Regions from separate parts of the Mycobacterium sp. NGS15 genome, predicted to be linked through region 3. Evidence: predicted binding sites of a transcription regulator. Region 3 holds the regulator's gene; each other region holds the start of a gene.

Region 1 (10,607 bases), on a different contig from region 3:
ACCTCGAGCTCGCGGCGGCAGATCTGGACGCCGAAGAGGCGCGCATCCTGAGCCTCGGGGCGACCAAGGCCGAGACCCAGCCGAATCCGGGCGGATGGCGGGTGCTGGTCGACCCGGCCGGTCACCCCTTTTGCATCACCAACCTCATTCCCGAGGGCACCTATTCATAACCCGAACGTGCGCCATCATGCGACGATGAGGCATGAACAGTGCGAACAAGCTGTTCTTTCGGGCGACGGGGCTCATTGTCCTCGTCGCGCTGTCGGTCGTCGCACTGCGCAGCTATCTACCTGACGCAAAGGCCCTCCCCCGATCCGAGGAACCGCGTGACGAGCCGCATTCAATAGCCTTGCAGCTCTTACTGTGTGGTGTCGTCGCCATTCTCATACTGTTGAGCCTTCGGCGCCGCCGCCCCGGAATGCCAGTGTCGACCGAGGGGCCGTCGTATTTGCGGTTACGGGGGTTGACTCGGCGCGAAGCGATCATTGCCGCCGCCAGCGTGCTTGTTCTGGTGGGTGCGGTCTGGATATCGCTCTACCTGACCAGATCCACGGGCGGTTCGCCGGTGCGCGAGCCCGCGCCGGGCACCTCCGAAGCGCGGCAGCCCGACGAGGCCCCACCTCATAGGACGCCGGGCAACGCGCCGGGACGGGAGGAGCCTGGCACGCCGATGATGATCCTCGGCGTGGTGTTGATCGGCATCGCCGTCATGATCTTCGTGCTGAGGCGCAGCGATCCGGACACTGTGGACGCCGATGGTCACCAATCCGCGGAATCCGACGTCGCTGATGCGACACCCGAATCCCTCGCCCGTCTCGTCGAACTCGGCCTCGCCGAGGTCGCCGAACCTGGCCGGGATCCGCGCGCATCGATCATTGCCTGCTATGCGGCCATGGAGCAGGGACTGACGGCGGCACCGGAGGCGGCACCCCTTGCCTCGGATACACCGTCGGAAGTCTTGCAGCGGGCGCTCCATATCGGCGCCCTCCAATCGCATGCGGGCACGCAGCTCGTCTCGCTCTTCTCCGAGGCTCGATTCAGCCCACATCAGATGACCCAAACCGATCGTGAGTCCGCGGTTCGATGGCTACAGAACGTGTTGGACGACCTTCGGAGCCGGCAATGAAATGGTTCGTGCCGATCGTGCTGCTGGTGGTGGTGATCTTGGCGGAAGCCTGCGTGGCTTCCAGTCCGCTGCGCTCCCTCACGCTCCCGATCACCGGCGCAGTCGTCGCCGCGGCCCTGTATCTGCTGTGGAGGCAGCTGCGAAGCCCACCTGAACCGAGGCCGTCGTCCCCGGCCGGCCTTCCTGCCGACGAGACGTTGCATCGATGGCTTGCCCGTGCCGAGGCGAGGATCAGTTGGGCCGAGCGGACCCGCGGCGACTGGGATCGACATCTACGGCCGCTGATCGCAGCCGATTTCGAGACGGCGGCAGGCCATCGACAGTCTAAGGATCGAGCCGCGCTCGCCGCGACCGGCCGCATGATGTTCGGCCCCGAGCTATGGCCTTGGGTCGACCCGAACGGTGCGTCACATGCCGACCGCGCTGAGCCCGCCCCCGGCCGCGCCGTATTGCAATCGATACTCGAGCGATTGGAGCAGATGTGACGACACTTCCCGTCTCCGTCGCGACCCAGCACGCGGACGCGGTGCTGACCGAGATCGATCGGATTGTTGTCGGAAAACGCGATGCGCTGCAACTGATTCTGTTGACCATCCTCGCACGCGGCCATGTCCTCATCGAGGATCTGCCGGGCCTGGGCAAGACGCTGATCGCCCGATCATTCGCGGCTGCACTGGGGCTCGATTTCGCCCGAGTGCAGTTCACACCCGATCTGCTGCCCGCCGATCTGCTGGGCTCCACGATCTACGACATGTCTTCCGGGCTGTTCGAGTTCCGGACTGGGCCGATATTCACGAATCTCCTACTCGCAGATGAAATCAACCGAACTCCGCCCAAGACGCAATCGGCACTACTGGAAGCGATGGCGGAGGGGCAGGTCAGTATCGACGGCGAAACTCGCAGACTTCCGGCACCATTCGTGGTGCTGGCGACGGACAATCCCATTGAGTACGAGGGAACGTATCCGCTGCCGGAGGCCCAGCTAGACCGCTTCGCGATCCGGCTGCAATTGGGATACCTGAGCGAGGATCTCGAGATCGAAATGCTCCTTCCCGCACTACTGTTCGGCTGTGCGGCGTTGCTTGCAGCAGCAGTACCCGCGTGGCACTCATCGTGGCTGCCTTTGGCCGTGCCGGTCGCCGTCGTCGTCATCTATGTTCTGGCCCTGTGGCCATTTACTCAGGGCAGCGGCGGCGCTGTGGAGCGATAGACCGTTCCCGTCGGCGTCGTTATCTCGACGGTATGCCTCCACCCGGGCGACTCCTTCACGTAATTGCATCGTGCGCAGAGACCCTGACCGTTGTCGAACGAGGTCACTCCGCCGTGTGCACTGCCCACGACATGGTCGTGATGGCGGATCGGGGCATCACAGTACGGCGTACGGCATGTTTGATCGCGCAAGTCGATCAGCTCCGCCAATCCCTTGGGAAATAAGCGACTTCGTGACTCTGCACCTACCAGTGCGCCCGTGCGGCAGCATCGATATAACCGACGCACCAGAACCTTCGCATCGGCGCTGACGGCATCGGATATGAGCCTGCGCGCGACCGCGGCCGGGACGGGTCCGTGACCCGCGATGGTCGCGGGCTCGACACCTCCACCCAGTAGTGCCTCATCGGAGATCGTGATGTTCACGCCCAGGGGAACGGCCTGGGCTGATGCCACGCCAGTGACCCGTTCCACCAGAGTGTCGGCCATGATCTGCCCTTGGCCACGAACGGGATCCATCGATGCGTCGGCGGCGCGCTTGAGCGCGGCGTAGACCGCCACGCCCTGTTTCACCGGGAGCAACGCCGTCAGGTAGGTCATGGTGTCGGGGGCGGGACGGATGGATACCCGGCGTTCGTTCTCAGCCCGGCGTGCGCGGCGCACCACTGCCTCTGCATCGAGTCGATACGCCAGACGTTTCGCCTCCGCAGTGAGCCGTGCATCGCCCATCCCTCGGAGGCGGGACGGGTCCGCACACATCTCGACGTCGATCTTCTGCCGATCCTCGACAACAAGGTAGGCGGTTTCCCGCACGAGGATCGTCGCGCGCCATTCATTCAGCGCGCCGCACGCCAATGCCGCAAGCGTGTGGGGCATTTCGTTCACCAGTGCCTTCGCGAAGCCGAGATGACGACCGCCACGGGCCGGCGAGTCTTGCCGCGCCAGGGCGACCTCGGTGGCGACGCCTGCCCCTTGCCGTCGTCGAGGCACCCCGTTGGCGGCCTCCTCCGCGCGGCGTGCGCGATCAAGCAGCACAGCGGCGTGCGCCTGCTCCGCGGCAGCGGCGGCCTTCAGCCGCTCAAGCTCGGCGATTCGTTCGACGAGCCACGCCGCCTGGGCGGCGGGATCGATCTGGGACACATCACCAACGCTACTCGCACATCAGTTCGATACGCGTCGACTTCTGTTGTTATACACAGCTATTCGGAAACAACCCGAGTTATCCACAATCTCACCGACTAGTGGAGCTCGAAGCCTGCGTGCGCTATGCGCCCGGGTCGGCCAGCCGTGCCAGCTGCACGGTCGCACCACGGAGTTCGTCGATCGAATCGATCGGGTCGATGTAGCCGACCCGGGTCACGGACCAACCCCGCGGGGTATTCACCCGGATATCCAGCCCGTACCGGTCTGCTCCCTCACACCGAGCCGCGGTGGCGTCCGGGTACCCGCCCAGCCGTTGCGCCATCGCGAGCAGCGCCTGCCCGTGATCGTCGTTGAGGTGGCTGACCGCGTGTTCGGCCTTCGGCGACACGGGATCTGCTGCAGCCGAATCGTAATCGGTGCCGCTGGCCGAGTCCATGCGCCCGTAGCCACCCACCCAGCGCACACGTTCGACGTCCAGGACCCAGACGGAGAAGTCGCTGTAGTCGATGTAGTACCGGGCAGCGGGCACCGCTGCGATGTGCGCCTCGCGAGCCGCCTGCAGCTCCTCAGGACGGGGCCGGCGCACCTTCCCGGCGAGGGTGATCCGCGTATTGGCCAACGGATCCTCGGGCGCGTTGGGCGCCACGATGGAGACGCTCGCTCTGGGATCGCGCATCAGATTGCGTCCATGCTCGGCCATCTTCGATACGCAAAGCACCGGCGCCCCACCCAGTAATCCGTAGGTGACCAGGGAAGCCCATGGATCACCGTCTGCGGACAGACTCGCCAATGTCGCGATGTTCGTAGACGCCGCGACCGTTCTCGCCTCCTCGGCGGCTGAGGGCCGAGCCGGGTTGGCGACATCTGCCAGGGGTGGCGCAATGGTGGGCGCATCGCCCGGATCGCCGTGATCGCGAGAAGCCATGGCGACAGCCTAAGTCAGATACGAGGTCTCGTTGACGAGTCGCACCGATGCCGGCCCGTCCGAGTAGAACTCGGCGATGCTCAGCGACGCCAGATCCAGGTGCAGCCGATACAGCAGGCTCGGCCCCGCATCCAGCGCCAGACGCAGCAGCGTCTTGATCGGCGTGACATGGGAGACCACCAAAACCGTTGCGTCACCGTACTCGGCGATGATCCGATTGCGGGCACGCCGCACCCGGTGGTGCACAGTATCGAAGCTCTCCCCTTCCGGCGGAGTCACCGAGGTATCGCTGAGCCACTGCGCGTGCAGCCGCGGGTCTCGCTCGGAAGCCTCGGAAAATGTCAAACCCTCCCACTTGCCGAAGTCGGTTTCGATCAGATCGTCATCGACGGTCAGCGGAACACCCAGGGCTGTCGCGGCCGCGGCGGCGGTCTCCTTGGCGCGGCTCAGCGGCGAGCTGATGACGGCCGCAATGCCGCCGCGGCTCGCGAGGTAACGCGCCGCCCTCGCGGCCTGATCGCGCCCCAGTTCGGTCAGCTCGGGATTGCCTCGTCCGGAGTAACGGCGCTGCACCGAAAGTTCGGTCTGTCCATGGCGAAGCAACAGCATGCGGGTGGGCTTGCCGCGCGCACCCGTCCAGCCCGGCGCAGCATCGGCAGGCCTGGGTTCCGTGGCTTCTTTGGGCTTCTTCGGAGCCTTGGGTTCGATGCCACTGGCGCGGTCCATCGCCTCGTTGGCCAGCCGGTCGGCGTGCTTATTGCGTTCCCGGGGAATCCACTTGTAGTCGACGGTTTCGAACTGCATCGCCGCGGTGACAGCCTGCTGATACAGCGTGATGAGGTCGGGGTGCTTGACCTTCCATCGACCGGACATCTGCTCGACGACAAGTTTGGAGTCCATCGAAACGCTTACCTCAGTGGCGCCCAGTCGTGCCGCCTCTGCCAATCCCGCTATCAGACCACGGTATTCGGCCACATTGTTGGTGGCGCGTCCGATGGCCTCGCAGGCCTCACCCAGCACCGTCTCGTGATCCGGGGCGAACACCACGGCGCCGTATCCGGCCAATCCGGGATTACCGCGCGATCCTCCATCGGCTTCGACGAGAACCCTCACAGGCGCACCAGGATCGCGCTGCACTCGGGGCACCGCAGCACCTCGTCGGCGTCGGCCGCCGATATCCGGGACAGCTCACCGCGGTCCAATTCGATACGGCACGCACCGCACTTGTTGCCCTGCAATAGCCCCGCCCCCGGGCCTCCCGAGCGGCGCTGCCGTTCATAGATTTCCAGCAGCGACCCCTCGATGGAGGACGCCAGTCCGTCGCGACGCTGCCGAATCTGGTTCTCTTCGGCGTCGGTGTCGATGGAAATCGCACGCTGGAGCCGCTCGATTTCCGCTATCCGCCCGGCGATCTTGTCGGCATCGGCCTGAATCGAGGCCTGTTGAGCCTGGAGCTCCTCACGACGCTCCATCAGCTCCAGTTCCGAGTCCTCCAGACTGGACTGGCGGCGCTCCAGAGTGTCGAGCTCATGCTGAATATCGACGAGTTCCTTCGGGTTCACACCGCCCGAGGCCAGCAGGGTGCGGTCGCGATCCTCCCGTTGACGGACGGCGGTCACTTCGGTGTCCAGCTTCGCCACCTGTACGTCCAGATCTTCCAGAGCCAGACCGAGCGCGCCCACGTCGCCGAGAATTTTCCGCTGTTGCGCCTGCAACTCCCCATGCTCCTGGCGTTCCGGCGGATTCGCACGCCGGTGCGCGATACGCGTCAGTTCGGCATCCACGGACGCCAGGTCTACTAGGAGACGTTGTTGTGCCACATCGGCTTTCATGCTCGTTCTTCTTTCTCCGAACCACCTAGGGTCCAAGGGTCTGTGCGAACTGGCGAGATACGCGTCGGCAGCTTCTCCCCGAATTCGGTATCGAGCACCCGCGCTGCCTGCGCACACCACGGGAACTCGCTGGCCCAGTGGGCGACGTCGACAAGTGCAACGCTACTTGCCCGGGCATGCTCGTCGGCGGGATGGTGCCGCAGATCGGCGGTGACGTACGCGTCGGCCCCGGATCCGACCGCGGCACTCAACAGTGAATCACCCGCACCACCGCACACTGCAACGGTCTGAATCGGGGCATCCGGATCACCGGCGGCCCGAGCTCCCCACACGGTGTCCGGCAGAGCGGCACCGACGCGGGATACGAAGTCACGTAGGGGCTCCGATTCGGGCAGCACACCCACGCGCCCCAGACCGGTGCCCGCCGGCGCCGGCGCCATGGGCAGCACATCGATGGCCGGCACCTCATAGGGATGGGCGGCATGGATAGCCGCGAACAGCGCACAGCGCAGTCTGGACGGGGCGACCATTTCCACCCTGTCCTCGACAACCTTTTCCACGACACCATGCACACCGATTGCGGGGTCCGAGCCCTCCAGCGGACGGAACTGCCCGGTACCGGTGGCGCTCCACGAGCAGTCGGAATAGGCACCGAGCTGCCCGGCGCCGGCGTCGAACATCGCGCGGCGCACCACGTCCGCGGATTCCGCCGGTTCAGAGGGCACGTATACCACCCATTTGTCGTAGTCGGCGAACTGCGGCGCCAGCACCGAGGTCACCTGTAGCCCAAGGGCTTCGGCGAGAGCATCGGAGACTCCCGGGCTCGCCGAGTCTGCATTGGTGTGCGCCGTGAACAACGCACCGCCCGAACGGATGAGGCGATGGATCAGTGCGCCCTTCGGCGTACTGGCTGCCACGGTGTCCACCCCGCGCAGCAGCAGCGGGTGGTGCGCCAACAGCAGATGCGAACCGGCAGGCGAACCAGCGTGCGAACCAGCACTGTCCATCTCGTCGAGCACCGACGTCGTCGCGTCGACGGCGACGGTCACAGCGTCGATCTGCTGTTCGGGGTCACCGCAGACCAAGCCCACCGAGTCCCACGATTCGGCGAGGGCGGGCGGATACGCCGCGTCAAGCACACCGATGATGTCCGCGAGCCGCACACCCACTACAGAATCTCCTTCATCGCTTGCACCAGCTCCGGCCATTCCGGTCGCACCGCCACCCGCAGATAGTCTTCGCCCAGCCCCATGAAAGTGTCGCAGCGGCGGACGGCGATGTTCTTGGTCTCCAAGTGTTTTCGCGTCAGTTTGGCATCGGGCACGGCCACGAGCAGGAACGGCGCCGATCCCTCGGTGACAGTCAATCCCAGGCCACGCAGCGCCTCGGCCTGCTGGCGCCGCGTGTCGAAAAGACGCTGTGTGTCCTGCCCGGCAAGCGTGACCGCCTCGGGGCTGTTGCAGGCGATGAGGGCTTCGAGTTGCAGTGTGCCCAAGGGCCAATGCGCACGGCCCTGCGCGAGCCTGTCCAACACCTCGGGATCACCCACGGCGTACCCGGCGCGCAATCCCGCCAGTGCCCACGTTTTGGTGAGGCTGCGCAGCACGACAAGACCGGGCAGTCGCTGCGCGGCCAATGACTCGGGCTCGTCCGGCACCGCATCCATGAAGGCCTCGTCAACCACCACGATGCGACCGGGTCGGCGCAATGCCAGCAGATCCGTGCGACGGTGCAGCACCGAGGTCGGGTTGGTGGGGTTCCCGACGACCACCAGGTCGGCTTCCTCGGGCGCCGTGACGTCACCGAGGGTGAACGGTGGCGGCAACACCACGTGGTCGATAGGGATACCAGCCTCGGCAAGCACGGCTTCGGGCTCGGTGAAGCCCGGCGCGAACACGGCGGCCCGTCGCGGCTTCAGTCGAGGCAGCATCGCGAAACCCTCCGCGGCTCCCGCCAGCAACAGCACCTCATCGGCCGTTCGGCCATGTCGTTCGGCGATCGCGGAAACGGCGCGCTCCTCGTCGGCGCGGCGCGGGTAGCTGCCCAGCTCATCGAGCCGGACGGCAAGCCGGTCACGCAGCCAGCGCGGTGGCGCGGTGCCGCGCACATTCACAGCGAAGTCCAGCACGCCGGGAATCAGCGCCTGGTCGCCGTGATAGCGCACTCCCTTTCGCGGCCCAGTCATGTCTCGACACTAATGTAAGGGGGTGGCTCCTCCGATGCTGGTGATCTTCGATCTCGACGGCACCTTGACCGACTCTGCACCGGGGATCGTCTCCAGTTTCCGTCACGCGCTCAGTCATGTCGGCGCCCCCGAACCAACCGGTGACATCGCGTCACGGGTTGTGGGGCCGCCGATGCACATCACGCTGGGCTCGATGGGGCTCGGCGACCGTGCCGACGACGCGATAGCGGCCTACCGAGCCGACTACGGCGAACGCGGATGGGCCGTCAATGAGATGTTCGACGGTATTCACGACGTGCTGACCGGGCTGCGCGCGGCAGGGGTCCCCATGGTGGTGGCGACGTCAAAGTCCGAACCGATCGCGGCACGCATCCTGGAGCATTTCGGGCTCGCCGAGTTTTTCCAGGTGATCGCCGGAGCAAGCCCAGACGGCATCCGGTCCAGTAAAGCCGACGTGATCGAGCACGCGCTGTCCCAGCTGGATGAGGTTCCCTCGACCGGTGTGGTGATGGTCGGCGACCGGGTGCACGACGTGGAAGGCGCGGCCGCACACGGTATCGGCACCGTCATCGTCGACTGGGGCTACGGAGCAACGGATTTCGACGGCGACCCCGGCGACCTGGCGGAATGGATCATCGGGCGTGTCGGCACCCCGCAAGAACTGTGGGACGAGCTTCATGTCTGAGTCCGGCAATCTTGGCGCAAGCGGCTCATCCCAGCCCCTCCACGTCACCTTCGTGTGTACCGGCAACATCTGCCGATCCCCCATCGCCGAGAAGATGCTGGCGCACCAGCTCGCCGAGCGCGGTCTCGGCGATCGAGTCCGCGTCACCAGCGCCGGCACCGGAGATTGGCATTCCGGACAGCCGGCCGACGAACGCGCGGCCAGCGTGCTGGCCGAGTACGGCTATCCGACGAAGCACCGAGCGGCCCAGGTGGACGGCGATCATTTGAGCGCCGATCTCATCATTGCCCTGGCGCGCAACCACTCCCGGATGCTGCTACATCTGGGAGCCGACCCCGGGCGGGTGCGACTGCTGCGCTCCTTCGATCCGCGGGCCGGCCGCGCAGCCATGGATGTCGAGGACCCCTACTACGGCGACCGCAAGGACTTCGTGGACGTGCTGTCGGTCATCGAGGCCGCGATGCCCGGCCTGCACGAGTGGGTCGACAAGACGCTCGCGGAGCGCGAGAACAGCTGATGCGACGGCTCGCGTTTCTCCTGCGCCCGGGATGGATTGCCCTGGCGCTGGTGGTCATCGCCTTCGCATACCTATGTTTCACGGTGTTGGCTCCGTGGCAGCTGGGTAAGAACACCAAGACTTCGCGGGAGAACGACCGCATCGCCCATTCGGTGAGCGCCGACCCGGTGCCGCTGAAAGACGAGCTACGGCCTGACTATTCGATGCCCGAAGACTCGGAGTGGCGCCGGGTGACGGCAACCGGCCACTATCTGCCGGACCGTCAGGTGCTGGCCCGGCTGCGCGTGGTCGATGCCAAGCCTGCCTACGAGGCGCTCACGGTATTCCAGGTCGACGGCGGTCCCGCGATTCTGGTGAACCGCGGCTACGTGCGGCCCGAAGAGGGCACCAGCGCGCCTCCGGTACCCGCAGCTCCCACCGGACAGGTGACCATCAACGCGCGGCTGCGAGAGCCCGAACAGCAGTCGGAAAAGGCGCCGTTTCGGGAAAACGGTGAGTACCAGGTGTATTCGATCGTTCCGGGGCAGGTGTCGACGCTGTTGAAGACTCCGCTTGCCGGGCCGTATCTGCAGCTCTCGGAGGATCAGCCGGGCGGTTTAGGGGCCATCCCGCTGCCGCAGTTGGACGCCGGACCATTCCTGTCGTACGGCATCCAGTGGATCGCATTCGGGATTCTGGCGCCATTTGGGTTGGGGTACTTCGTGTTCTCTGAGATCAGGCAACGCCGCGCGGCGGCCGCGGCGGTGAAAGCTGTGAAACCCGGGATACCGCAGACCACCGAGGAACGGTTGGCCAACCGTTACGGGCGGCGCTGACGCAGCGCGGCGATCATCGCGGCAACGGCCGTCACATTCTGAACGGCACACGAAAGCCGCGTTGCCTCATGCACTTCCCCGATCCTCGGTGCGATACCGCGACCCAAGGTGGGACGGGTTTCCTCGCCGTACGGGTAGCGGACGGGGCCGCCGAGACGCACGCCGAGGGC
Region 2 (10,607 bases), on a different contig from region 3:
CTCCCGCGAAGATGGTGGACCCGATCCAGCAGCTCCCTACGCCCCGCGCGGCCAGCGCCACCAGGAGTGCCTGCACCGCGGCCCCGACCGCAACGGTGAACATCGTGCGTTCCGCCGCGTTCCGGCGCTCATCGGGATAGTCATGTGCACCGTCGGGCACCAGGAACGGAATCACGACCTCTGGTGCGTCATAGAGAATCTGTCCGCGTGCTACCCGCTTCTGCACGGACTCGGGGGTGCGGCCGTCCCCGCTGAGGTCGACGGTCCATGCCTGCTTCATGGCGTCCAACAGTGCACGTCGTGTTGTCAGATCCCGCACCCACACGAATCGCACCGGATGGGTGTGATGCGGAGCGGGGGCCGTCAGCGCCTCGCCGATGGCTTCGCGTAGCAGGTCGGGATCGACTGCGATGTCGGAAAATTGACGAATGGAGCGACGCACCAGTACCGCATCGCGGCGCCCCTGCTCTAAGGCCTCCGCGGTGCCGAGCCAGAATAAATCGTCCGGGCCCGAGCGCTGGAGATCGCGGGCCACGCTGCCGTCGTCGGACACCGTCAGGCCGCGGACCACCGCGACCGGCACGTCGGTGAGCTTGCCCTTGACGAGGTCGGCGGCGGCGGCGATTTCATCGGCGATGGCCACCTCTGTCACCTGAAGCTCGTTGCCGTGTTTATCTTTTGCACCGGCGTAGCCGTAGAGGACCGAGATGCCGGAAGAGCCGATGGCCGCATCGGTCTGTCCGTTGCGCCAGGCCCGGCCCATGGTGTCGGTGATCACCACCGCTACGTTGACGCCCAGCTGGCGCGCCAGCGCGGCCCGTACTGCCTTCGCGCTGGCATCTGGATCGGCGGGAAGCAGCACGAGTTCGGCAGTGTCCACATTGGATGCGTCGATTCCGGCGGCGGCCTGCACGATGCCGATGGTGTTCTCGGTAATCAGTGTCTTGCCCTTGCGGGCCAGCACGCGGACCGACTCGGAGTCGATCAGTTTGCGCCGTAAGGTGTCTCGCGCTGCGGGGTCGATGGGCGCGGCGACGATTCGCCCCTCGGCCTTGGAAACGATCTTGCTGGTGATCACGATCACATCGCCGTCTCGCACCCACGGCGCCACCTCGGCGATGGCCCGGGCGACATCGTCACCCGGGCGGAATTCCGGCAGGCCCGGAACGGGTAGGATCTCTACCGGAGCCGCTGAACCATGTTCTGGTGCAGGGGAATCCACAGGTGATGTCATAGGGTAACTCCGGCCAGGTCAAGTCCCGCACGCACCATCGCCGCCGTCGCGTCCGGGTCGGTCATGAGCAGCGGGACCGACCGTACCTGAACTCCTGCAATGTGAGCGGCGTCACCCTCGTCGACCAGCCAGCCATCCAGGATGCCGGTCTGGGAACGGGCGCCGAAGTGGTCCCCGACACCTTGCGAGCTCACCTCCACACCGATCACGCGCAAACATTCGTCGGCCATTCCGCGGAGGGGCTTGCCGGACACGATCGGGGAGTACCCGATGACCGGAGCGGGGGTTGTGCGGAGCGCCCCGCGAACTCCACCGACCGCCAGGACCGCCCCGATGCTCACCACCGGATTGGACGGAGCCAGCAAGACGGCATCGGCCTCGCCAATGGCCTCGGCAACACCCGGGCCGGCCTTTGCTTCGTCTGCGCCGACGAACGCGAAGCTGTGGGTGGGGACCTGCGCGCGGTGCTGTACCCACCACTGTTGGAAGTGGATGGCGCGCTGCTGGCCGTCGGTGGGGTCGGTGATCACCACGTGGGTCTCACAGCGATCGTCGCTGACGGGTAACAGGCGGACTCCGGGCTGCCATCGATTGCATAACGCTTCGGTGACTGCTGATAGCGGGTAACCGGCTCGCAGCATTTGACTGCGTATCAGGTGAGTGGCCAGGTCCCTGTCGCCGAGTGAGAACCAGTCGGGCTGGGCGCCATAGGCCGCCAGCTCCTCCATGGCGTTCCAGGTCTCGCCACGGTGTCCCCAGCCCCGCTCCGGGTCGACCCCTCCGCCCAGGGTGTACATGCAGGTGTCCAGGTCAGGGCAGATCCTGACGCCGTGCATCCAGGCGTCGTCGCCAATATTCACGATGGCGTTTATCTGATGCTTGCTGGAGTCGGGGCCGAGCAAGCGCTGGACGCCGAGGAGGAAGCGCGCTCCGCCGACGCCGCCGACGAGGACGGTGAGTTTCACGCTGACCCAGACTAGTGCGCCGGCAATGATGCGACACGCCACGAAGGCGCCACGCCGATTTTGTCGGTCGCAGATGGTATGAATTTTCGTCCTTCGCTTGACCCCGGCAGCGAACACGTGTGTAATCACACCAGTGTCATTCCTCGGGCTGAGTTTGGAAGTCACAGGCGCAGACTGGGATTCGATCAGATGTTCGAATGGGAATGGCCGAGAAAACGAAGATGTGGCACGAAACCGGGCATTACGAGCTGTATTGGGATGCAAGAGGAACAGTGAGGAGGCGGGACGATGCTGTTTGGGCGCAATGAATTTGGCGTACACGACGAGCTGAGTTCCGGCGTTGGCACGGGTGCGACGGGCTTACCGCCCGCACGTCCGCATCTGACGTTGGTGCATAACGATTTTGATGCGCTCATTGGTGTCGCTGACGATCAGTGGCAAGAGAAGGCGCTGTGCGCACAGACCGATCCCGAGGCGTTCTTCCCTGAGAAGGGTGGGTCGACTCGTGAGGCCAAGCGCATCTGCCAGGGCTGCGAAGTCAAGGACGAGTGCCTTGAGTCCGCGCTGGCCAATGACGAACGGTTCGGCATCTGGGGTGGGTTGTCCGAGCGTGAGCGCCGTCGTCTGAAGCGGGGCATCATCTAACTCCGCGTTCTGCGCTCGACCAGGGCGGGTTACTCGCCCTCGTCGGTGATGGTTGGGTCGATCACCGACGGTTCCACCCCCAAGTGGGTGGCAACCTGCGCCACCAGGAGGTCGTGCAGGAGATCCGACAAATCCCCAGATTTTTTTGCGCGTAATTCGATCGGCTTGCGGAACAGGACAATTCGCGCCCGGGTGGTGTTACCCCGGGTGTCCACGCCGGCAGGAATCAGCCTTGCCAGCGGGATCGGTCCGTCCGCGATGACTTCCGGCGGCCACTGCACCGACTCAGGATCCTTCGGCTGGATGCGTGGAATCTCATCGACCGCGACGTCCAGTCCCTCCAGTCGTGACTGCCATGCCCGTTCGATCGGCTCGTAGGCCTCAAGGACGGCCATATCGAAACGCTCGGCGCGCGAGCGCCAGCCGGGAACGGTCGGCGGTAGGAGGGGGCCACGGAATTCGCGCCCCCTTCGAGAGCCCTGCGAACTCGACCCGCCAGCCGAGCCGCCGCGCCGTCCGTCACGTGACATAGGAGAAATGGTAGCGGTGTGACTCTTGTGGTTGACGAATCACAACGAGCCGGTCACCCCGGGGTCTCACCTCGATCACCGGAGGGTCTCGGTGGGTTCGCAGCGCGTGTCTGCGGGTCGGAACGTGTTTGCGCACGCTAGCCTCAACGTTTGTGAGAGCCCCCCGTCGTTGCTGTCGGCCCGGGTGCCCGAGTCCCGCCGTGGCGACGTTGACGTTCGTCTACGCGGACTCGACGGCCGTGGTCGGGCCGCTGGCCACGTCCAGCGAGCCGCATTCGTGGGATCTGTGTGCGCAGCACGCCAGCCGGATCACCGCGCCTCGCGGGTGGGAGCTGGTCAGGTACAACGGTCCTCTGCCGTCGAATCCCGAGGACGACGACCTGGTTGCCTTGGCGGATGCGGTGCGGGAACCTGCCGGTGTCCGGGTGGCTGCGGCTGGATTCAGTGAGCCGGCACTCGATATGGGATCGCCCGCCACCTCGACGGCCCCCCGGCCCGTGCACCCGGCCCCCGTGGGGCGGCGCCGCGGGCACCTGCGGGTGCTGCCTGATCCAGCCGAGTAGCTCTGAACAGGTACTTTCGGCTCGGCCTGATGACATTCTGTAGCCTCTCGCCGGACGTTCACGTTGGATACTCGCCGACCACTAGGCTGGCCAGCGACACCTAACGTCCCCTCTCTCGATAGATCAATAGGAGTGCTCTCGTCATGGCCCGGTCCGCCGACGCTGTTCATGCGGTAATCAAGGCGTACGACGTCCGTGGCCTACTGGGCGAGCAGATCGACGATTCCTTCGTGTTTGATGTGGGCTCTTCGTTCGCGCGGCTGGTCAAAGCCGAGAGGGCGGACGCGGGTGCGCCGCCGCGGATCGTGGTGGGTCGCGACATGCGCGACTCTTCGCCGGGGCTGGCGCAGGCGTTCACCGAGGGTGTTACCGCGCAGGGTCTCGATGTCGTGCTGATCGGGCTCGCATCCACCGACCAGCTGTATTTCGCTTCGGGCTTGTTGGACTGCCCGGGAGCCATGTTCACCGCCAGTCACAATCCGGCGGCCTACAACGGAATCAAGCTGTGCCGCGCAGGCGCCAAGCCTGTGGGTAAAGACACCGGCCTGTCCATCATCAGCGATGAGCTGATCAACGGCGTGCCAGTGCATGACGGTCCGGCTGGCACCGTATCCGAGCGTGATGTCCTCGCCGAATACGGCGAGTTCCTGCGGTCATTGGTTCAGTTGACTGGGGCGCGCCCGCTTCGGGTGGCAGTGGATGCGGGTAACGGCATGGCCGGGCACACGACTCCGGCGGTACTGGGCACGATTGCATCGATAGCGCTCGCGCCGTTGTACTTTGAGTTGGACGGCAATTTTCCCAACCACGAAGCCAATCCACTCGATCCCGAGAATCTGCGTGATCTACAGGCCTTTGTTCTGTCGGAGGGGGCCGACATCGGGCTCGCTTTCGACGGCGACGCCGACAGGTGCTTTGTGGTCGATGAGCGTGGACGCGCTGTATCTCCATCCGCAGTAACCGCTTTGGTGGCGCGCCGCGAACTGGAGCGGGAAATCGGCGGCACCATCATCCACAATCTGATCACCTCGCGCGCCGTTCCCGAGCTTGTCGTCGAGCATGGGGGGACACCGGTGCGCTCGCGTGTCGGTCACTCGTTCATCAAGGCGTTGATGGCCGAGACGGGGGCGATCTTCGGCGGTGAGCACTCCGCGCACTACTATTTCCGCGATTTCTGGGGGGCGGACTCGGGGATGCTGGCGGCACTGCATGTACTGGCGGCTCTCAGCGAGCAGGACCGGCCGCTGTCGGACCTCATGTCTGACTACGAGCGGTACGCGTCCTCCGGTGAGATCAACTTCCGCGTCTCGAATGCCAAGACATGTATCGATGAGGTGCTGAAGTCATTTGGCACACAAATAGTTTCGATCGATCATCTCGATGGAGTGACCATCGACATCGGTACCGGGACATGGTTCAACCTGCGTACCTCGAATACCGAGCCATTGCTGCGTCTCAACGTGGAGGCGCGCACCGACGAAGATGTGGCGGCGGTGGTCGCACGCGTCACCGAGGTGGTTGACCGCACCGAGGCCGCTACCTGATGAACGCCACCATCGATCTGGACGACGCCGAGGCGCTGTTGGCGGCGGATCGCGATGGCTTGTTGCAGGCCGCGTCCATGGCCGGCTCGCAGGTGCGCGCGGTCGGCACTGCCATCGCCGAGGGCGCCCTGGAGTCTCTTCGATCGGAAGACCGGTCGCGCGCTGTGGTCTGGGTCGCGGGTCGCGGCACCGCCGCCACGGCCGGAGCGGTTTTGGCTGGGGCGCTGTCGGATACGGTGAGCCTTCCGTTCGTGACTGCCACCCGGGCACCGGTATGGGTGGGCCCGCTCGATGTCATCGTGGTCGCCGGTGACGATGCCGGTGACCCGGCCCTCAGCGCTGCGGTATCGGTGGGCACCCGCCGGGGCGCCCGGGTAATCATCGCCGCACCCGATGAGGGTCCTCTAGCGTATTCTGGTGCAGGCCGGGCAATTTCGCTGGCACCCCGTTTGCGGGTGCCGGACACATTCAGCCTTGCCCACAATCTTGCCGTCGGCGCGGCCGTGCTTGGCGTGCTCGATAAGGCCGTCGCGCCTGACGTCATGACCATCGCCGACGAGGTGGATGGTGAGGTGTCCCGGAACACCATAGGGCGGGAAGTCTTCACCAACGCCGCCAAGGTCATCGCCACACGTTTGACCGGTGGCCCTGCGGTGCTCTGTGGGGATCGGTCGGTCACCGTGGCGCTCGCTCAACACGCCGCGGCGACGCTACTGCGGCTCACGCAGCGCACCGCGACCGCGTGCGGTCTCCCGCAAGCGTTGGCCGCTATGCGGGATACGTTGTCGGGTAGAAGTTCTGGTGAGGCCTCGCTGTTTCATGATGAGTTCATCGATGGCCCTCGTAGCGGTGGTCGACCGCGGATACTTGCCCTTGCGACCGATAGTGACTTCCAATCGGTCGCCTCGAGGATCGACGGTGTCGACGAGGCGGAGCTGGTGAGCACCACCGACCTCGGCGACGTGGCGAGTCGGCCGTCTGAGCTCGCGCAGCTGATGATGCTCGCGACACGGCTCGAAATGGCCTCGGTGTACGCCCGGCTTGGTGGGGGGAGATCCGGGCTGTGAATCTGCTCAGGGGGGCGATCAGGACGTACGCCTGGGGTTCGCGGACGGCGATCGCCGAGTTCACCGGCCGCCCCACGCCTACACCGCATCCCGAAGCCGAACTGTGGCTGGGCGCGCACCCGGCTGACCCGGCCTACGTGGAAACCGGCAACAGTGCACAGTCATTGCTCGAAGTCGTGGCGGCGGACCCGGCGGGGCAGTTGGGACCGGCGTCGGTTGCGGAGTTCGGTGATCAACTTCCGTTCCTGCTGAAGGTGCTGGCCGCCGATGAGCCGCTGTCCTTGCAGGCTCACCCCAGTGCGCAGCAGGCGGCCGACGGATACGCACGCGAAGAGGCGGCAGGGGTGCCGCTCAACTCCCCGGTACGCAATTATCGCGATCGCAATCACAAGCCGGAACTTGTTGTGGCGCTGGATCGTTTCGAGGCGTTGGCCGGCTTCCGCGATCCCGGCGACACCGTCGAGCTCTTTCGCGCTTTGAATGTCGACGTGCTGACACCGTATGTGAATCTGCTGGCCGGTCAATCCGACGCCGATGGGTTACGCGCCCTGTTCACCACGTGGATAACGCTGCCTCAGCCGAGCCTGGATCTGTTGGTGCCGTCGGTGCTCGACGGTGCGGTGCGCTATCTGTCCTCCGGGCACGAGCGTTTCGTCGGCGAGGCGCGCACCCTGTTGGAGTTGGGTGAGCGGTATCCAGCCGATGCGGGAGTGCTCGCCTCGCTGTTGTTGAACCGGCTCACCCTGGAGCCGGGGGAGGGGATCTACCTGCCCGCCGGAAACCTGCATGCGTACCTGCGCGGCCTGGCGGTTGAGATCATGGCCAACTCCGACAATGTGCTGCGGGGCGGGCTGACCCCCAAGCACGTCGATGTTCCCGAATTGCTTCGGGTGCTGGATTTTTCGCCCGCCGCCGAGAAGCATCTACACGTCGAGACGGTTGCCGACGGTGCCCAGACTCGATACTGCACGCCTGCCAAGGAATTCGCGCTGTCGCGTTTCGACCTGGTCGACGGTGAGCCCACTCAGGTCGGTGTCAACGGACCGCGGATACTGCTGTGCACCCATGGCAGCGTGCGGTTGGACGGTTCGGGGGCGGATCTCGCGGTGCATACGGGACAGTCGGCGTGGGTGCCGGCTGACGGCGGAAGTGTCACGCTGATCGGGCAGTCTGACGCGCGCGTGTTCATGGCAACAGTCGACGCGGACGCATAGCGATCCACGGGGCAAGGCGCGAAGGGAACAGAGGGAGAGTCGATGTCTGCAGGCGGCAGTAAGAAGGCGATCATCGCGGCGCTGGCGGCCAACGCCGGGATTGCCGCGGCCAAGTTCGTCGGCTTCCTTATCACCGGAAGTTCGTCGATGCTCGCCGAGTCCGTGCACTCGGTGGCGGACACCTCCAACCAGGGGCTGCTGCTTTACGGGCAGCGCGCGGCGAGTAGGGAGGCAGATCGTCTGCACCCGTTCGGGTATGGGCGCAGCCGATTCTTCTACTCGTTTGTGGTGGCGCTGGTGCTGTTCACGCTGGGTTCGGTCTTCGCCCTGTACGAGGGCTATCACAAGATCCACGCACCTGAGCATCTTCAGTCGCCCATTGTCGCGGTCGTGATCCTGGTATTGGCGATAGGGCTGGAGGGCTACAGCTTCCGTACCGCGTTCGTGGAGTCCACACCGCTGAAGGGCAAGGCCAGCTGGTGGCAGTTCATCCGCAACTCACGCAACCCCGAGCTTCCCGTCGTGCTGCTCGAAGACACCGGTGCCCTACTGGGACTGGCCTTTGCGCTCTTTGGTGTTGGCATGACGATCCTGACGGGTGATCCGGTGTGGGACGGGATCGGCACCATGGCGATCGGGGTGCTGCTGGGCATCATCGCGATTGTCCTGATGGTCGAGATGAAGAGCCTTCTGATTGGCGAGGGCGCGACCGCGTCGCAGGAGCAAGCGATCCTGGACGCGCTGACCGGGACCGATCACGTGGAGCGGGTAATTCATTGCCGTACCCAGTATCTGGGCCCGGAGGAGCTTCTGGTTGCGGCCAAGATCGCGATCGCCCCGGACGCGGATCTGCCGCTGGTCGCTGCGACGATCGACGCCGCCGAACGGCGGGTGCGCGAGGCGATACCGATCGCGCAGGTGATCTATCTCGAGCCCGATCTGGACCGTTCGACCGCCAATTCTTAGCTAGCCGGTGTGATCAACCGTCGTGAGCATGGGGGTTGTGCGAGACTGCCGTAATGCCAGGTAGCGGATTGTGGCGAACCAAGTCTGTCGAACAGTCGATCGCGGATACGGACGAGCCGGAAACAAAGCTCCGTAGGGACTTAACGTGGTGGGATCTCACCGTTTTCGGGGTCTCGGTGGTCATCGGAGCCGGTATTTTCACTGTCACCGCATCGACGGCGGCCAATGTCACCGGTCCGGCGATTTCACTCTCTTTCATCATGGCCGCAATCGGGTGCGGTCTGGCCGCCATGTGCTATGCCGAGTTCGCATCGACCATTCCGGTTGCCGGCAGCGCCTATACGTTTTCCTACGCGACATTCGGTGAGTTCGCCGCCTGGATCCTGGGATGGGACCTCATTCTGGAGTTCTCGGTCGGCGCGGCCACCGTCGCCAAGGGCTGGTCGAGCTATCTGAGCACCGTATTTGGGTTCTCCAGTAGCACAGTGCATCTCGGGTCACTCAAGGTCGACTGGGGCGCATTGCTCGTTGTCTCGGTGTTGACGGTGCTGCTTGCTGTCGGCACCAAGCTGTCCTCACGGGTATCCCTCGTCGTCACGACCGTCAAGGTTCTGGTGGTGCTACTGGTGATCATCGTCGGCGCCTTCTTCATCAAGGCGTCCAACTACACACCGTTCATCCCGCCGACGGAGGCTGGGAGTTCCAGCAGGACCGGACTGGATCAGTCGCTGTTCTCATTCATCGCCGGTGGCTCCGGAAGTCAGTACGGCTGGTTCGGCGTACTGGCCGGTGCGTCAATCGTGTTCTTCGCGTTCATCGGTTTCGATGTCGTTGCCACCACCGCGGAGGAAACCCGGAACCCGCAAAAGGATGTGCCGCGCGGCATCATCGCGTCGCTCGTGATCGTCACCGTCCTGTACGTCGCGGTCACGGTGGTGCTCTCCGGGATGGTCAAGTACAGCGATCTGCGGGCAGCTGATTCGCATCCGAATCTGTCCACGGCATTCCACCTCAACGGCGTCGACTGGGCCGCCAAGGTCATCGCGATCGGCGCACTGGCCGGGCTGACCACCGTGGTCATGGTGCTGATGCTCGGGCAGATCCGCGTCATCTTCGCAATGTGTAGAGACGGGCTATTGCCGCGCGAGCTGGCGAGAACCGGATCGCACGGGACACCGATACGGATCACCCTGATTGTCGGCTTCCTCGTCGCTTTGGCTGCGGCCTTCACCCCGATCGAAGGTCTGGAGGAGATCGTCAACGTCGGCACCTTGTTTGCCTTTGTGCTCGTCTCGGCCGGCGTCATCGTGTTGCGGCGGTCCCGGCCCGACCTGCCGCGTGCCTTCCGGGCTCCGGGTGTGCCATGGCTGCCGATCATCGCGATCCTCGCGTGCGGCTGGCTGATGCTCAACCTTGCCGTGCGCACCTGGATGTTCGCGTTGGCCTGGATGGTCATCGGCGTGGTCGTCTACTTCGCCTACAGTCGCCGGCACTCGCTGCTCGGGTTGCGTGTGGCCGTCGAGCAGTAATTCACTTCCTTCTTCCTCTCCGTCGGCGCCCTCGGGGTGACGCGCACCACCAGCTGCTTTACAAAACATAATCATTTGTCTAGACAAGCGACGAATCATGTCTTATCGTCAAATCTGTTCGGTGACGCACCTCACGAAGATTTGAAACCGAGGAGAAGTGACGATGACGTCAAACTTGGAAACAGGCCCGGCGCAGCCCACCTCGCAGTGGCGCGATCGCAAGCGCCACATGTGGCTGTACGGCATGATTCCGCCCACCGCCATCTTCATCGCGACGGCTCTTGTCTATGCGATGAACCAGCTCGGGTGGCAGCAGTTCTCGCCATTCTTCTTCTGGATTGGCCCACTGC
Region 3 (10,607 bases):
CGGATCAGAAGGATCGATCGGGTCGTACCACGCGCCGGTGGCCAGCTGTACCACCTGGCGCCGTACGCCCTCGTCGAGAACCGCCCCGGCCAGGCAGGCACCGCGGTCGTTGAACACCCGCACCACGTCGCCGTCGCCGATGCCACGCTCGGCGGCGTCGGCCGGATGTATGCGGATGGGTTCGCGTCCCTGCACCTTCGAGGCCTGGCTGGTGGCGCCGAAATCGAGCTGGCTGTGCAGCCTGGTCCGCGGCTGATTGGCGATCAGGTGCAGCGGGAAGTCTTGGGCGCGTTCGCCGTTCAGCCATTCCACCGGTTCGTACCACTGCGGGTGTCCACCGCAGTCGGCGTATCCAAAACCGTCGATGGTTTCCGAGAAGATCTCGATGCGCCCGCTCGGAGTGTGTAGCGGGTGCGCGTCTGGGTTTTCGCGGAAGTCGGACAGCAGAGTCAGACCGGGATCGGTCGGCAACTGCAGATAGCCCTGCTCCCAGAAATCGTCGAAGGATGGCACCGCGAAATCGCGGGCGCCGGCCCATTCGGTGTAGATGTGGCGTAGCCACTGCGCGGCGGTGCGTCCCTCGGAGAACTGCTCGCCGAACCCGAGCCTCTCGGCGAGCGCCGAGAATGTCGTGTAGTCATCGCGCGAGTTGGCGTAGGGCGGTGCTGCGGCCTTCATCGCCACCAGCAGTGGGTCGTTGCGGCTTCCGGAGAAGTCGTCGCGTTCCAGGCTGGTGGTAGACGGCACCACGATATCGGCGTGCTTGGCCATCGGCGTCCACACCGGATCGTGGACCACAACGGTGTCGACGCGTGCCAGCGCGCGGCGCAGTCGCGGCAGGTTCTGATGGTGGTGAAACGGATTGCCACCCGCCCAGTAGACGCATTTGATGTCCGGCAGAGTGAGGATCTGACCGTTGTAGGCGAGTGTTTCGCCGGGCCGCAGCAGCAGCTCACTGATGGCCGCCACCGGGATGAACGTCTCGACCGGGTTGGGGCCCTGGGGGAAGGTCGGCAGTGGGCAGCTGACCGGCGCCAGCCCGGCCTCGTTCATCGAGCCATAGCCGTGGCCGAAACCGCCTCCGGGAAGACCGATCTGGCCGAGCATCGCAGCCAGGGTGAGCCCCATCCACGGGGCCTGTTCGCCGTGGCGCACCCGCTGCAGCGACCAGCTGACCGTCACCAGAGTGCGTCCGGCCGCCATGCGCCGCGCCAGCGTACGCAGCTCGTCAGCGTCCAGGGCGCTGATGCTTGCTGCCCATTCCGGGGTCTTGGGCACACCGTCGTCGACGCCCAGGAGATAGCGCTCGAACCGTTCGTAACCGGTGCAGTAGGTGCGTAAGAAGGCCAAATTCGCGAGACCTTCACTGGCCAGCACATGGGCCAGAGCGAGCATGACCGCGACATCGGTCCCAGGAACGGGCGCGTGCCACTCGCATTCGCCGTCGATGTCATCGCGCAACGGGCTGAATGACACGATGCGCCCACCGCGGGCGCGGAACCTGTCGAGGGCATCACGAGCCGGATGCGCGGTGGTGCCGCCATGGTTGACACCAGTGTTCTTCAGGGCGATTCCGCCGAACGAGACCAGTAGATCGGTGTTCTCGACGATGACGTCCCATGACGTCGACCTCTTGAACAGCTCGTCGTGGGTGCCGACGACGTGCGGCATGATGACCCCGGTTGCACCCAGGCTGTACGAATGACGTGAAAAGGTGCACCCACCAAGCAGTTTCAGGAAACGGTGCACCTGACTCTGGGCGTGGTGGAATCGTCCGGCACTGGCCCAGCCGTACGAGCCTCCGTAGATGGCTTCATTGCCGTGGGTGTCGGCGATGCGGCGCAGTTCATCGGCCAGCAGTTCGGTGAGCTCGTCCCAGGACACCTCGACGTACTCGTCGGCGCCACGCGCTGTGCTGGGGCCGGGTCCGTCTCGCAGCCAGCCGCGCCGTACGGATGGCGCGGTCACGCGGGCCGGGTGGCGGATCGATCCGGGAATGTTCTGCAGCAGTGGGGAGGGGTCCAGATCGGTCGGGATGGGTGTGACGCCAATCACTTCGCCGTCGTGGACCTCGGGGGTAAATGCGCCCCAGTGAGTGTGGGAAAGCGCCAGCTTGGTCACCCCAGTCAGCCTAGGCTTTCTGTCCGTCGAAACCCGGTAGGCGAGTATCGACCGACCAGTGGGTTGGTATACATTCTGCCGAGTACGTAAATCCAAACCGGAAGGTGATCATGGCCGGCGCCGTTAAGTTCAAACGCACCATTTTCGAACCCGAGCACGAACTGTTCCGTGAGTCGTTCAAGACCTTCCTGGAACGGCACGCCGAGCCGTACCGGGAGGAATGGGACGAGAACAAGATCGTCGACCGCTCTCTCTGGGTCGAGGCGGGCAAACAGGGCTTCCTGGGCACTGACATGCCCGAGGAGTTCGGCGGCGGTGGACTCGTCGATTTCCGCTACAACGCCATCATCGGCGAAGAGATCACCAAGGCTCGCCAGTCGGGTATCGGTTTCACTCTGCACAACGATGTCGCTGGTCCATACTTCCGGGATCTGGCCAACGACGAGCAGAAGGCTCGCTGGTTCCCCGGCTTCTGTTCCGGTGAGTTGATCACCGCCATCGCCATGACCGAGCCGGGCACCGGAAGTGACCTGCAGGGCATCAAGACCCGCGCGGTCAAGGACGGCGATCATTACATTCTCAATGGGTCCAAGACCTTCATCACCAACGGCATTAACGCAGACCTGGTCATCGTGGTCGCCCAGACCGATCCTGAGAAGGGCGCGCTGGGCTTCAGCCTCATCGTCGTGGAGCGTGGCATGGAGGGCTTTGAGCGCGGCCGCAAGCTCGACAAGATGGGCCTGGACGCACAGGACACCGCCGAGCTGTCCTTCACCGATGTCCGGGTGCCCGCTGCCAACATCCTCGGTGAAGAGGGCCAGGGCTTCATCTACCTCATGCAGAACCTGCCCCAGGAGCGCATGTCCATTGCCGTCGTAGCGGCCGCGGCGATGGAAACCATGCTTGAGTCGACAATCCAGTACACATCCGAGCGTAAGGCGTTCGGCAAGCCGATCAAGAGTTTCCAGAACAGCCGCTTTGTGCTGGCCGAGCTCGCCACCGATGCCACGATGATCCGGATCATGGTCGACCAGTTCATCACGCTGCTCAACAAGAAGGAACTGAGCGTCGAGCAGGCCGCGATGGCCAAGTGGTACAGCACCGAGAAGCAGGTTCACCTGATCGACCGCTGCCTGCAGCTGCACGGTGGGTATGGCTTCATGCGCGAGTACCCGGTTGCCCGGGCGTACATGGACTCGCGTATCCAGACGATCTACGGCGGAACCACCGAGATCATGAAGGAGATCATCGGGCGCTCGCTCTAGCGCCTCATGATCATTCGCGACGCAGCCGCCGATGACGCGGCTGCCTGTGCGGCAATCTACGCGCCGTATGTCACGGATACGGCCATCTCGTTCGAGGAGGTGCCGCCGTCGGATGCCGTTCTGGCCGAACGCATCCAGACGGCGGCGCACCGCCATGCCTGGCTGGTCGCCGACGACTCCGGAGAGATTCTGGGGTATGCCTATGCGGTGCCGTGGAAGTCACGCACCGCATACCAGTGGGCGTGTGAGGTCAGTGTGTATGTGGACGGTACGCGCCGGCAGCGCGGCGCCGGCCGACAGTTGTACACGGCATTACTGGACCGGCTGCGCTCTCTCGGTTATCGCACGGTGCTGGCCGTCGTCGTAGTTCCCAATGCGCCGAGTGAAAAGCTGCATCGGGCAATGGGATTCGAGCAGGTCGCGCTCTACCGGCGGATCGGTTACAAGTTGGGCAGCTGGCACGACGTGGCGCATTTCCAGCTGTTTTTGCCGTCCCTGGACGGCGGGGCAGAGGACGAGAGTGCTCCCGGGCCGCCGCCAGGTGACGGCTAGATCTTGCGGAGGACGGTGACGACCTTGCCGAGGATGGCGGCGTCGTTGCCCGGGATCGGCTCGAACAGTGGATTGTGTGGCATCAGCCAGACCTGACCGGCGGTCCGTTTGAATGTCTTGACGGTCGCTTCGCCGTCGATCATCGCCGCAACGATGTCGCCGTTATCGGCAACGTTCTGCTGGCGGACCACTACCCAGTCGCCATCGCAGATCGCGGCGTCGATCATCGATTCGCCGACCACCTTCAGTAGGAATAGTGACCCCTCGCCGACGAGCTCGCGGGGGAGCGGGAACACATCCTCGACGGCCTCCTCGGCCAGGATGGGACCACCGGCGGCAATTCGTCCCAGGACGGGTACGAACGTGGGCTCCGGAAGGTCGCCGGAGCCAACCACGTCGGTGGTGGCCGATGGGCCGCGGGAATCATCCATTCCTCGAACATCAACGGCGCGTGGACGATTCGGATCGCGCCGCAGGAAACCCTTCTGTTCGAGAGTGCGTAGTTGATGGGCGACCGACGATGTCGAGGTTAGCCCGACGGCGTCTCCGATTTCGCGGATGCTCGGGGGATAGCCCCGCTCATTCACCGACGCGCGGATGACCTCCAGGATGGTCCGCTGGCGCTCGGTCAGTGAACCGGTGGCGGGTCCCTTGCTGGGTGTATCGCTCATGGGCCCGAATCTAGACCTGTCGACGACATTTATCAAACATGTGTTCGATGCGTGTCGCAAATAGCGCCTGATGGGCTGGTGGTGGATCAGATTTATGCAGCTCAGAGCCACTTGTCGGTGGCGGATGCTACAAATCGATCACATGTTCGGACATCGAACACATGATCGAGTACATTCGAACATAAGAGCGAACGGGCCTCCCGATCGACAGGACAGGAAGGGCACACAGATGAGCACAAACGTTCTCACCACGCCGCGTTCTCGCGCTGCCGAGTACGCGTCACGCGATTACGCCCCGCAGGCACGTGCCTATAGCGCGGAGTACCCGCTGACTCAGCGTCGGGCGCTACCGGTGCGCACCGTCGCCTACCGGAGGCCTGCCGGCCGGCCGGTCGCGTACAGGGGCACCGGGATCCGACTCTCGGTAGTGCCGCATCGGGTGCATCGCCGTCGTCCGGTGAGCCTGAAGGCGACCATTGTCGTCTCGGTGGGTGCCGCGGTGGCGACAATGTGGCTGCTGATGCTTGGCCAGGTCAGCGCTGCCGGAATGGGGGGAGTTGGCGTGCCGGATCGCGTTGCGGTCGTCCAGGTCGCTCCCGGAGAGACTCTGGCCGACGTGGCGTCGCGTGTCGCGCCGGATGCCCCGCGCTCGGCGGTGGTGTCCAAGATCCGTGAACTCAACGAACTTGACTCGGCGACAGTACAAGCCGGTCAGACGCTGGTTTCCCCCGTCGGCTGATCGGCGGACGGACGTGACCTTCGAACGTGTGGGAGCACGGGTATCCTCAAGACCGGTCTGGGCGCGCTGCACTGTGCGGCAACCCGCTCAGCCCAGTGACTTGGAGTCCAGAACCGGCGAAGGAGCAGTAATGCACTGTCCGTTCTGCCGCCATCCTGACTCACGCGTTGTCGATTCTCGTGAAGCGGATGAGGGTCAGGCGATACGTCGGCGGCGATCGTGTCCGGAGTGCGGCCGTCGTTTCACCACTGTGGAAACCGCGGTGCTGGCCGTTGTGAAACGCAGTGGTGTTACCGAGCCCTTCAGTCGGGACAAGGTCATCAAGGGTGTGCGCCGGGCTTGTCAGGGCCGCGACGTCGACGACGATGCGCTGAATCTGCTTGCCCAGCAGGTCGAAGATGCGGTCCGGGCCGCCGGGTCACCAGAGATTCCCAGTAATGAGGTGGGTCTGGCTATTCTCGGCCCGCTGCGCGATCTGGACGAGGTCGCATATTTGCGCTTCGCCTCGGTGTATCGCGGATTCAGCTCCGCCGAGGACTTTGAACGCGAGATCGCCGCATTGCGCGCGCATCGGGACGCGCCGACTGGATCCTGACCCCAGGTCGAGGGTCACGCGGTGCTAGCTCAACGTCAGCGATTGATCGGCGACGACATGGCCACCGATCGTCACCCAGCCCTCCGGGCTCCACTGCGTAAGAATCTGCGATCCCTTGCCCTGATTGACGATCAGGTCACGGCTCAACAAGTCGGTCATCCGTGCCGCGACAGACCCGGTCGCTTCGTCCTCGTTGACGCCCAGGTCGAAGGCAAACACCCGTGATCGCACCAGGTTTGCGTTGCGGTCCTGCCACGCCCATACGCAATGCAGCAGTTCGTCCGTGTAGTCGGAGGGATCGGCGGCGTCCACATCGCCGGGGGAGTCCAGCTCGTGGAAATCGGTCTCCGGGGCCCAATCGGACCGGGCTCGTATCCACGTGCGGTCGTCATAACTGACCTGGAGTACGCCCGCGGGAACTTGAAGGGTGTTGACCGGTGTCCCGCGTTCGCGTAGCCACCACGCCAATCCCACCGTCGGATGTCCGGCGAAGGGCAGTTCGGAGGCCGGGGTGAAAATCCGCAGGTGTGCGGTGTTGGACCCTTCGGCAGGGAGGTCGACGAAAACCGTCTCGCTGAAACCTAGCCGGGTGGCGATCTCTTGGCGGTCCGCCGCGGCAACGTCGGTACCGTTGACGATTCCCAGAGGATTTCCGAAGTTGCCTGTCTCGTCGGTGAATACGCGCACAACCGCGACATCAACGCTCATTCCCCGACTCTACGTCCCTCGGGCGCTGCGCACTCGGGTACCCCGTGAATTGCGCAAACCTCTGATAGCGCTTGAGCTCTCGTGGCTAGGTGGCGCTGCGCTCGTCCGTGCCCATGGCATCGAGCACCGCCATCCGCGTGCGCGCGGCGCCGCTGATCGTGCCCTCGGTCACCCCGGTGCGCAACAATCGGCGCAATTCATCCTCGTCGTATTCGGCGGGCTTGGTGGAGGCGATGAATTGGCGAACGACGGCGATGAATCGTTCGGGGTCGTCATGGAACGGGAAATGTCCGGAGCGGTCGAAGATCTCCAATGTTGCCCCGGGCATCGCGGCGTGTGCCAGATGGCCATGGCTAACGGGGATCACCAGATCATCGCTGCCCCAGATGAGCTGCACAGGAACAGATTCGGTCAAATAACATCGGTCCAGCATGGTCACCACCTGGCCGCGCCAATCCACCACGGCGCGCAGTGTCCGGGTGAATGCGGCCGAGGCCCGGGGTTCGGGTAGATCGGCGAGAACGCGCAGAACATCGGGGATGTCGCGGGCCATTCCTGCTCTTCCCAGCGTCGCGCGTGCTACCGCGCCGCCGAGCCGGATCATCGGCATGGCCAGCGGTAGCCGTAGCAGCCCAATTGCATCTCCGACGAAGGGCAATGATGCGCAACGCAATACGATGTTGACATCCTTGGTTACCCCGCCCGGCGAGACCAGGATGAGCCGTTCGACCAGATGGGGGAACTGGTAGGTGAATTGCATCGCGACGCCGCCGCCCAGCGAGTGCCCGACCACGGTGACTTTCTCGATGTCCAGGACGGCCAGCAAGTCCCGCATCCCGTTGGCGTAGGCCGCCACCGAATAGTCGGCGCGCGGTTTGTCAGACTGCCCATGGCCCAGTAGGTCCGGGGCGATCACGGTGAAATGCTCGGCGAGCCGTGCATGCACGCTGTCCCAGGTGGCCGAGTTATCGCCGATCCCGTGGATCAGCAGCAGCGCAGGTCCTGATCCCGCAATCCTGAAGGCGCGTCGGTAACCGTGGATGGTGCGGAACGCCATCCGGGGCCGCGTTGTCGTATTGGTAGCGGGTTGGGCTGTGTCGTCACCGTCGGCGTGCTCGGTATCCGGCACCGGACGCAGGAGCCGCGGTGGTGGATTCATGTGGAGTATTTTGACCCGTCGCGGCAAATATTGCGCGGCGAGCGCATAACCGGGTCAGAGAATCGGGCCGTCCGTGGGCGGGTCTTCACCGAACTTGGCCTGTTCGGCGAGGAATCTCTCGAATTCTCCGGCCAGCTCGTCGCCGCTCGGCAACTCCTCGTCGCGTGCCAACAACGAACGGTTCTCCTGCGCCGAGACAAAGGCGTCGTATTGGCGTTCGAGCGCATGGACCACCTGCGTCACTTCCTCGCTACCGTCCACCTGATCGTTGATCTGGTTACGCACCTTGGCGGCAGCCTCGGTGAGCTCCTGCAACGGAAGGTCCAGCTCGCCGGTCCTTGCGACTTCTTCCAGCAGGCGTTGCGAGGCCTCCGGGTAGTCGGTCTGCGCCAGGTAGTGCGGCACGTGGACGGCGAAGCCGATGACCTCGTGACCATGCTGGGCTAGCCGGAATTCCAACAGGTTGGATGCGCTACCCGGCACCTGAACCTCATCGATCCAGCCGGGATGTTCATCGAGCGTCTTGCGGTCGTTGCCATGGGCGGTCAGGGTGAGGGGGCGAGTATGCGGAACCGCCATCGGAATTGCACCCAGTCCAATCGTTTTACGCACACCCAGCTGCTCGGCAAGGAGCCTGATCGCAGTGACGAACCGTTCCCACTTCAGATCTGGCTCAAGCCCGGCCAGCAGCAGGAACGGTGTGCCCTTGGTGTCTTTGAGCGCGTACAGGTTGAGCTCGGGGGTGGCGTATTCGGTGAAGTGATCGCTCTTGAACGTCATCACCGGCCGGCGAGATCGGTAGTCGAGCAGATCGTCGATGGCGAAGGAGGCAACGAGCTCGCTCTGCAACGTCTCACGCAGATGCGCTGCGGCCAGCTTCACGGCGTGGCCGGAGTCGGAGAAGCCTTGCAACGCGTGCACCAGAACTGGGCCGCGGCCGTCAGCGGATGCCAGCTGCGGACCCGGGAACTCCAACTCGTACATGCCGCTCTGATCCGGTCTGTACGGCTGCTGCTCTCCGTCATTACTGCTTGCCATGTTCGCCTCCCTTCGCCCTCGTCCCACCAGTGTCCCTTACCGGCAGGCAAACGGCGAATGCACCTAACCGTCTCAACGGCCCAGGCGGGATGCTAATTCCGGTTTCTTCAGGAGGACGGGCGCTATTCGCTCAACGCGAAATCTCTCAGGCCTTGAACTGGTTGAGCGCGCGAATCTTGTTCATCACGTCGAGTGCGGCAACCTTGTAGGCCTCGGAGAACGTCGGGTAGTTGAAAACCGCATCGACCAGGTATTCGACGGTGCCGCCGCAGCCCATGACGGCCTGTCCGATATGAACCAGGTCGGTGGCATCAGAGCCGAATATGTGTACCCCGAGCAGCGTGAGGTCCTCGGTGGACACCAGCAGCTTGAGCATGCCGTAGGAATCCCCGGCGATCTGGCCGCGCGCCAGCTCGCGGTACCGCGAGACGCCCACCTCATAGGGGATGGCGTTCTTGGTGAGTTCAACCTCGGTGGCGCCCACATAGGACACCTCGGGAATCGAGTAGATGCCGATGGGCTGCAGGTCGGTCATGCCCTTCGACGGCTCGCCGAACGCATGGTAGGCGGCCAGGCGGCCCTGGTCCATCGAGGTCGCTGCCAACGCCGGGAAACCGATCACGTCGCCCACCGCGTAGATGTGATCGACCTTGGTCTGAAAGTTCGCGTCGACCCAGATTCGGCCACGGTTGTCGGCCTCCAGCCCTGCCTGGGTGAGGTCCAGCTGATCGGTCTGGCCCTGCCGCCCCGCGGAGTACATCACGGTATCCGCGGGGATCTGCTTGCCGCTGGCCAATGTGGTCATGGTGCCGGAGTCATTGACGTCGACGGTGGTCACCTCCTCGCCGAAGCGGAACGTCACCGCCAAGTCCCTCAGATGAAAGCGAAGGGCCTCGACGACTTCGGGATCACAGAAGTCGAGCATCGAGTCGCGTTTTTCCACCACGGTCACCTTGGTGCCCAGGGCGGCGAACATGGAGGCGTACTCGATTCCGATGACGCCCGCGCCGACCACGACCATCGACCCCGGGATGAAACGCAGGTCCAGGATGCCGTCCGAGTCGAGGACGCGCCGCTCGTCGAAGGCCACACCGGAAGGACGGGCGGGTTTCGTGCCGGTGGCCAGCACGACGTAATCGGCGTGCAAAGTGGTGCGCTCGCCGCGGGAGGGTTCCTCCACGATGACGGTGTGCGCATCGGCGAACCGCCCGATGCCGGTGATCAAATCGATGCGGTTACGCATCAGCTGGGCGCGCACCACCTCGATCTCCTTACGGATGACGTGCTCAGTGCGCGCCAGTAGGTCCTCCGGGGTGATGTTGGCCTTCACCCGGTAGCTCGCGCCGTACAGCTCGCGCTGGTTCATGCCGGTGAGGTACAGCACGGCCTCGCGCAGGGTCTTGGACGGGATCGTTCCGGTGTTGGTGCAGACACCGCCGAGCATGTTGTCGCGCTCGATCACCGCGACCGATTTACCCAGCTTTGCCGCCGCGATGGCGGCCTTCTGGCCGCCGGGACCGGAGCCGATGACGACGAGGTCATAGCTGGGCGTGTCGGCCCTGGATGAGCCGCTTGTGCGAAGGCCGTTGGTCATGGTTGTACTCATACGCCGATCCACCGAATCGTGCATGCCGTGCGTGTCACGACCACATGAACAGTTGTCCCCGCCGATTCTCGCGCGCGCCTCCTGGGGCCCTGGGTGTGCCGATGGCAGCATGTGACCGTGGCGGCATCGCGGCTGGTAGCGACGATAGTTGTG

The links. Region 3 encodes LexA, which represses DNA repair genes until DNA is damaged. Its sites were predicted from a motif close to CGAACANNTGTTCG; they were not measured.
Region 1: AC5Y5C_RS22460 (HNH endonuclease signature motif containing protein) is a predicted target of LexA. The motif match lies at 3,491-3,504, and genes of this name have one in related genera.
Region 2: cofD (2-phospho-L-lactate transferase) is a predicted target of LexA. The motif match lies at 2,382-2,395, and genes of this name have one in related genera.

What each region holds. Positions count from the first base shown of each region.
Region 1 is NZ_JCALEF010000007.1:332,622-343,228, forward strand. Features, by position in the region: gene AC5Y5C_RS22440 (VOC family protein) at 1-170, shown strand, start outside; gene AC5Y5C_RS22445 (DUF4129 domain-containing protein) at 203-1,126, shown strand; gene AC5Y5C_RS22450 (hypothetical protein) at 1,123-1,611, shown strand; partial or broken gene AC5Y5C_RS22455 (AAA family ATPase) at 1,608-2,201, shown strand; gene AC5Y5C_RS22460 (HNH endonuclease signature motif containing protein) at 2,306-3,475, opposite strand; gene AC5Y5C_RS22465 (HugZ family pyridoxamine 5'-phosphate oxidase) at 3,600-4,403, opposite strand; gene AC5Y5C_RS22470 (bifunctional RNase H/acid phosphatase) at 4,413-5,516, opposite strand; gene AC5Y5C_RS22475 (zinc ribbon domain-containing protein) at 5,513-6,235, opposite strand; gene AC5Y5C_RS22480 (Nif3-like dinuclear metal center hexameric protein) at 6,232-7,404, opposite strand; gene cobC (Rv2231c family histidinol phosphate aminotransferase CobC) at 7,404-8,420, opposite strand; gene AC5Y5C_RS22490 (HAD-IA family hydrolase) at 8,455-9,105, shown strand; gene AC5Y5C_RS22495 (low molecular weight protein-tyrosine-phosphatase) at 9,098-9,622, shown strand; gene AC5Y5C_RS22500 (SURF1 family cytochrome oxidase biogenesis protein) at 9,622-10,437, shown strand; gene AC5Y5C_RS22505 (cobalamin biosynthesis protein) at 10,422-10,607, opposite strand, start outside.
Region 2 is NZ_JCALEF010000004.1:168,249-178,855, reverse strand. Features, by position in the region: gene AC5Y5C_RS11950 (coenzyme F420-0:L-glutamate ligase) at 1-1,234, opposite strand, end outside; gene cofD (2-phospho-L-lactate transferase) at 1,231-2,199, opposite strand; gene AC5Y5C_RS11940 (WhiB family transcriptional regulator) at 2,590-2,844, shown strand; gene AC5Y5C_RS11935 (metallopeptidase family protein) at 2,874-3,374, opposite strand; gene AC5Y5C_RS11930 (DUF3499 domain-containing protein) at 3,527-3,937, shown strand; gene AC5Y5C_RS11925 (phosphomannomutase/phosphoglucomutase) at 4,081-5,481, shown strand; gene AC5Y5C_RS11920 (TobH protein) at 5,481-6,548, shown strand; gene manA (mannose-6-phosphate isomerase, class I) at 6,545-7,762, shown strand; gene AC5Y5C_RS11910 (cation diffusion facilitator family transporter) at 7,805-8,728, shown strand; gene AC5Y5C_RS11905 (amino acid permease) at 8,782-10,257, shown strand; gene AC5Y5C_RS11900 (alkane 1-monooxygenase) at 10,421-10,607, shown strand, end outside.
Region 3 is NZ_JCALEF010000005.1:456,756-467,362, forward strand. Features, by position in the region: gene AC5Y5C_RS16785 (molybdopterin-dependent oxidoreductase) at 1-2,121, opposite strand, end outside; gene AC5Y5C_RS16790 (acyl-CoA dehydrogenase family protein) at 2,232-3,386, shown strand; gene AC5Y5C_RS16795 (GNAT family N-acetyltransferase) at 3,393-3,938, shown strand; gene lexA (transcriptional repressor LexA) at 3,935-4,609, opposite strand; gene AC5Y5C_RS16805 (LysM peptidoglycan-binding domain-containing protein) at 4,839-5,348, shown strand; gene nrdR (transcriptional regulator NrdR) at 5,479-5,943, shown strand; gene AC5Y5C_RS16815 (PhzF family phenazine biosynthesis protein) at 5,968-6,651, opposite strand; gene AC5Y5C_RS16820 (alpha/beta fold hydrolase) at 6,737-7,708, opposite strand; gene AC5Y5C_RS16825 (proteasome assembly chaperone family protein) at 7,865-8,848, opposite strand; gene sthA (Si-specific NAD(P)(+) transhydrogenase) at 8,994-10,442, opposite strand; gene AC5Y5C_RS16835 (hypothetical protein) at 10,566-10,607, shown strand, end outside.